2 regions of the Companilactobacillus pabuli genome follow, and region 1 is predicted to be linked to the other one. Evidence: predicted binding sites of a transcription regulator. Region 1 holds the regulator's gene; the other holds the start of a gene.

Region 1 (3,439 bases):
ACAATATCCTGGCGTTAAAAAGTATATGGATGATATCGTTAAATATGCTCGTGAAAATGGTTATGTAGAAACAATCATGCATCGTCGTCGCTATTTGCCAGATATTCATTCTCGTAATTTTAATATCAGAAACTTTGCTCAAAGAACGGCGATGAATACACCAATTCAAGGTAGTGCGGCAGATATTATCAAAGTGGCCATGATCAATATGCAAAAGATGCTCGAGAAGGAAAATCTCCAAGCTAACTTATTGTTACAAGTACACGATGAAATGATTTTTGAAGCACCAAAAGCTGAAATTGAAACTCTTGAAAAATTAGTACCAAGTGTGATGGATTCAGCAGTCAAACTCGATGTTCCTTTGAAAGTAGAAACTGCTCACGGCAAAACTTGGTATGAAGCGAAATAGGTGATAAAATGCCAGAAATGCCAGAAGTAGAAACAGTTAGACGTGGATTGATTTCTCAAGTCAAAGGTCGAAAAATAACCCACGTTGAAATTCGATATCAAAATTTGATCACTGGGGATGTTAACCAGTTTGTTGAATTCGTAACTGGAGCAACAATCACTGATATTGGACGTCGAGCCAAATTTTTATTGATTCATTTGGATAATGGTTATACAATAATTAGTCATTTACGAATGGAAGGTCGTTATAAAATTTCTAGTGACCCTAGTGCAATTGATAAGCATTCTCACGCCATTTTTACGTTAGATAACGGACAAAAGATGATTTATAATGATGTTCGAAAATTTGGTCGAATGCAGCTTTGGAATACTGACGATTTAAGCAATAATAAATCGATTCAAAAACTAGGACCAGAGCCTTTATCAAAAGACTTTACTTTTGAAAATTTGAAGCCTAGAATTGTACGTCATCGTAAAGATATCAAGACCGTTTTGTTGGATCAATCGGTAATGAGTGGTTTGGGGAATATTTATGTTGATGAAGTTTTGTGGAAAGTAAAGATTCATCCAGAAACACTTGCTAGCCACTTAACCGATGAAGATATTCAAAAGATTATTGAAGTGTCTAATGAAGAGATGAAACAAGCTATTCAAGCTGGTGGATCAACAGTTCGTTCATACATCGATGCTAGTGGTCACAAAGGTAATATGCAAAATAGTTTGAAAGTCTATGGTAAAGAGGGGACACCTTGTCCAAGATGCGGAACAAAAATCAAGAAAATTAAAGTTGGCGGTCGTGGTACGCATTTTTGTCCAAAGTGTCAAGTAATCAAATGAGTAAAATATATGGATTAACTGGTGGAATTGCAGCTGGAAAATCAACCATTTTGGATTTTTTTAAGACTTATGGTTGTAAAGTTTACGATGCTGACCAAATTGCACGCCAAGTCGTTGAAGTTGGAAGCATTGGTTTAAAACAAATAGTCGAAAAGTTTGGTCAAGAAGTCTTGAATGCTGACGGGACTTTGAATCGTAAAAAATTGGCTGGAATCGTTTTTTCAGATAGCGAGCAACTGAAAAATCTGAATAACATTACTAGACCTTTGATTAAGAAACGAATTTTAAAAATAATTGCCGATACTAAGGCATCAGATGAGAAAAACATTTCAATTTTTGAGATTCCTTTGTTATTTGAAGGTGGATATCAGCAGTATTTTGACGGTATAATAACTATTTATGTTAGTGAAGAAGTACAGTTAAAACGTTTAATGAATAGAAATAATATAACCAGAGAAGTTGCTTTAAATAGAATTAATTCACAAATGTCGATGTCAGAAAAACGAGATCGAGCTGATTTTGTGATTGATAATTCGGGAGATTTAACCCATTTAGCAGATGAGTTTGATAAGTTGATATCGCAACTTTGATTTGGAAAAGAGGTTAGAATTTTGATTTGTCCACATTGTCATCATGATTCATCAAAAGTAATCGACAGTCGTCCTAGCGATGAGGGACGCGCCATTAGAAGACGTCGTGAGTGTGAATTTTGCGGCACTAGATTTACGACGTTTGAAAGACTTGAGAAAGCACCATTATTAGTAATTAAGAAAAATGGTAATCGTGAAGAATTCAGTCGTGAGAAATTATTGCGGGGAATCGTCCGTGCAGCCGAAAAACGTCCAGTTACCATGGATCAAATGAATGGAATTGTCGATAAGGTTGAAAATGAAATTAGATCAACTGGTGAGAGTGAAGTGCGCTCACAATTGATTGGTGAACATGTCATGAAGATTTTAGCCAAAGTTGACGATGTCACTTATATTCGTTTTGCCAGCGTTTATCGTGAATTTAAAGATATGAATAGTTTCATGAAAGAAGTTCAAGAAATGATGGCGAACGGAAAAAATATTGATAAGAAGTAAGGGGTGGGCGTGTGTCTAATAATTCAACCGATAGTTTTACACCCTTAGTGGGATATTGGTGCCTACCTAGTGGACGTCTCAATGATGAGGATCGTCACATTTTGACAGATTTATATTTACCAATTTTAGGTACAGAAGCATTTAGTCTGTATCTTTTGTTGTGGGAAAAATTACCTAATAAAGAATTGGTCACTCAACGTAAGCCACATGCAGAACTATTGAGTTTATTGAGTATTGACTTGAAAAGATTTTATGAGGCGCGTATCAAGTGTGAAGCTTTAGGACTGATTCGTACTTTTAGAAAAAAAGATGAGTTAGGGCCTTACTATGTCTATCAATTGTTTGAGCCTTTATCACCAGATGATTTCTTTAAAGACGATTTATTGAGTATTTTTTTATATGAGCAAATCGGCGATAAGAAATATCGTTTATTGGCTGATAAGTACAGTCATTCAGAGCGGATCTTGCAAAATTCTGATGAGATTACTAAAGATTTCTTGGAAGTTTTCAAATTGAATAATGACGATTTGATCAACACTCCTACGGATGTAGAAAATATTCGTAGTGAATTCTCGAAGACCGCTAAGACGCAAAAACCAGTGTTGAATGAAAATGATATTCAACCGCTTGATTGGGAATTGATTTCTGATCGAATTCAACAATCATTTAAGATCAGTCCAGATAATTTATTGGAAAATCAAGATTTGATTATCAATTTGCATGCGTTTTATGGCATCGATGAAATGACGATTATTGAATTTATCGGTAAAACTTGCGATATCGTCAATAATAAAATTGATCCTAATCGCTTGAAAAAGTCTATTCAGGATCGATTTGAGAAGAACGCTAATATATCTGCACGTCAACAACCAGAAACGGTTGAAAATAAAGACGATGAGACACATAACTTTAATCGTTCGGATCAATTGATTTTGCAACAAGCTAAGAAATTAACTCCAGCGGACTTTTTAGCCGCTCAGAAGCAAAAGAGTGGTGGTTTTGTTGGTAAAGTCGAAGCTAATGCTTTGCGAGATATGGCAATGAAGGCATATTTGCCATCTTCTGTTATAAATATTATGGTTTATTATATTTTACAAAGCGCATCAGTT
Region 2 (3,439 bases), 890 kb from region 1:
AGCAATTCGACTCAACATCAAAATCACCGGTGTATCTTCAGCAATTCCTAATTTTTCACGGACAGCTGAAGCGTTGACCGGTTTAGTATATTCTGACAAATCAACCCCAGTTGGAATAATTGAAACTGGTGCTTTGATACCATAACGGTCCATTGTTTCTTTAACTTGCTTACTAGGAGCAACTACTCCTGAAGCATTCTTTAAAAATAATCGTGTCATTTGCTTAACATGGTATGGCTTTAACAGATGTCCGTTCAATACATAATGTAAATAATCTTCATACATTGTGTGATATGTGTGAACAAATGGAATTTTGAGTTGTTTTGCAACAAATTTACCCATCATACCTAACGAGAATTCAGTTTGCGTGTGAATGATATCTAGTTTTAATTCTTTAGCTAAATCGACAGCATGAAACATTCCTCGAATTGCAATCCTTCTATCAGTAAAGGATATAAAGGGAACACTAGCCAAACGGAAAATATTTGGTTCAATCGTATTCTTAGGAACATTGGGATCAGTCGTCGTAAAAATATACACCGAATGACCTTTACGCTCCAAATCATTCTTCAAGGTCTGGATCGATGTAGCTACCCCACTAACTTGAGGGAAGTATGTATCGGTAAAAATTCCGATATTCATATAAACACATCTCCTCACAATACTTTATAAAGTAGATTATAACAAAAAAATGGAGGAATCACTTCCCCCATCCACGTCTTACCTTATTAATTTACTGAAACTTTGATTCTGCATCAAGAAATAGAATACTACTGCACCGATTGCGACTACGACCAACTCACCCAAGCCGACCGTGACGAAGTTAAGCCAAAATGGCAACTTCAAAATAAAATGAAGCTCTGCTCCAACAATAATCCCATTGACCACGGCACAAACAACTGGAACGGCCCATAAAAATTTGTTATCAGCAGGAATTCTAGTAATAATTAGACAAGCAATAGCAGTTGCCAAAGTTCCCAAAATCAAATCAGCTACTCCCAATGAAGCACTGAAAATATTAGAAACAAAACATCCCACGATCAACGACCAACTATACTTATGATTAAAAAATGGCAATAACATCAAAATCTCGGAAACACGGAATTGAATTTGACCATAAGAAAATGCTGAAATTCCTGGAGCAATCGTCACAGCTACGTACAAAGCTGCAATCAATGCTAATTGTGTAATATCTCTTGTTTTTAAATTACTCAAAGTAAAACCTCCACTGTTTTAATTTCATAGCAGGTTACCAGTGCAAACTGCCTTTAATAGGGTATCTTATTTTGCCTATACTAGCAAGCAACAAAAAAGCCCAGAAATTAATCTAGGCTGTTTAATTAACTAGTCTAAAGTACCACGAACGCGTAATTGTTCATCGATCAAATCAAGAACCTTTTGACGGTCTTCAGGATTTTCAACGAAGTCATACTTGTCCCCATCAATCTTCATCTTAGGACTGTAATCATAGTCATCATACCAACCATCATAACGTGAAAGCAAGTTGTGGTAGTATTCTGGCAAAGTTGGGTCTTGTTCTGGTTGTTCATATGAACGGCCACGTTTTTCGATACGGTGAATCATTGTGTCATATGAGATGTCCAAGTGAACTAACAAATCTGGAGCCTTTTTAGCAGCAGCGTATGGTAATTCTTGCATCATATTAGCCAATAATTCATCATAAACTTTTACTTCTTGTGGTGTAGCACGTCCCATATCAGCATTCATATGGAAGAATAGTGAATCTTCATAGATTGAACGGTCCAAAACGTTGTTATCTTGTACCATAGCTTTCTTGATTGATTCAAAACGTTTGTTTAAGAAGTAGATTTGCAATAAGAAAGCATACTTCTTAGGGTCTTTATAAAATAGTGGCAAAACTGGGTTATTATCAACTTGTTCATAGAAAGCCTCTGTTCCTAAATGTTCTGATAACACCGTAGCCAATGAACTCTTACCGGCTCCAATTGCGCCGCTCAATACGATCATCATTATTATCCTCCAATAAGTGAATTAAATTTATCTATTAGTTTAGTTTCTAAAAAAACAACATTCACTATAATATCACTTATATTCTAGATATTGTATAAATTTCTAAAATTTCACAAGATATGGTATTGATGAGAGCGGATAATGTCCCGTTCATCAGGCTTTATAAGCTCAAATTAATTTATTAATAATTTTCTTCACTACCCTGTTTTAAACATATTATTTCTTTTATAATTAATTATGTAATCTATAGAAAGGGGAAAAGAAATGGGGAAAAAATTACACACTTTTTTAGCTGCTTTTGTGGCTGCATTAGGACTAGTCGTCTTAGTCTTTGCTAGTCATCCTAGTGAAGCTCAAGCGGCTGATTATACTAGTTCTGACATGGTGACTGAGGCTTATATCACTGATCAAAACAAAACTTATAATTACACTAATTCAGTGGGTTTAACTTATAAGTTGAGTCATGAATCCATCAAAAAAGGTGACACCTTAACGATTGATTTGCCAGAAGAACTTTACATTAAAGAAGTTGGCGATCAATTTAGTGTTACAGACAATGACAATAATGTAATTGGAACTGGTATTTTAACAGAATCTGGTCAAATTAAAATTACCTTCACTGAAGATATCGATGATTTCAATGGGGAGTTAACGATTGATAAAGGTATTGGTATCAACAGTAGCAATACTGAAATTGGAAATAATACCGTAGCCTTTCCAACCGTTAATGGTGATCAAAACAGTACTTTGAAAATCAAGGAAAATTCTGAAAACGATATTTCCAAAAAAGGTACTTTGGGTAAGGATGAAAACGGCGATTCAATCATTACTTGGTCCATACTAGTTAACCGTAATGAATTAGATTTAAAGAACTTAGTCGTTAACGATTTAAATATTAGTTCTGGATTGGATTTTGTTGATGGTTCATTAACGATCAGAAAAGCTAGTTGGGTGGACAAAAACACTGGTTCCTATTCAAAAGGTTCTGATGTAACTAACAAATACCCAGTAACTTACGACAAAAATGGTATGCCTTCAACAATCAATTTTGGCGATACTGGTACACAAATGTTTGTTATCTCATTCCAAACAAAACTAGAAAATCCTAGTCAAGCTGAGGATGGAACTGTCTTTCATAACGAAGCCAGTATGACTGGTTCATATAATACGACTGGTAATAACCCAAACGAATTTGAAAGTAATACTTCAGCTGACGTTTCTGGAAAGACTAATTCAGGTAACGGTAGTGGTACTAAATATGGTTCAGTTGTTTTAACCAAAACTAGTGCCGATGAGAATAGTACTTTGATTCCTGGTGCCACTTACAGTCTTTACAGAAAAGATGCCAATAATGATACTTTGATTCAATCAGATTTAGTAACTGATGCAAATGGTCAAATTACAGTTGATAAATTACCAGCTGGTGACTATTACTTTGTTGAGACAT

The links. Region 1 encodes NrdR, which represses ribonucleotide reductase genes. Its sites were predicted from a motif close to ACACNATATATNGTGT; they were not measured.
Region 2: G6534_RS02540 (deoxynucleoside kinase) is a predicted target of NrdR. The motif match lies at 2,103-2,118, and genes of this name have one in related genera.

Annotation. Positions count from the first base shown of each region.
Region 1 is NZ_CP049366.1:1,430,725-1,434,163, reverse strand. It holds gene polA (DNA polymerase I) at 1-409, shown strand, start outside; gene mutM (DNA-formamidopyrimidine glycosylase) at 427-1,245, shown strand; gene coaE (dephospho-CoA kinase) at 1,242-1,835, shown strand; gene nrdR (transcriptional regulator NrdR) at 1,857-2,330, shown strand; gene G6534_RS06990 (DnaD domain protein) at 2,342-3,439, shown strand, end outside.
Region 2 is NZ_CP049366.1:542,997-546,435, reverse strand. It holds gene G6534_RS02550 (glycosyltransferase family 4 protein) at 1-642, opposite strand, end outside; gene G6534_RS02545 (QueT transporter family protein) at 721-1,215, opposite strand; gene G6534_RS02540 (deoxynucleoside kinase) at 1,345-1,989, opposite strand; gene G6534_RS02535 (LPXTG cell wall anchor domain-containing protein) at 2,257-3,439, shown strand, end outside.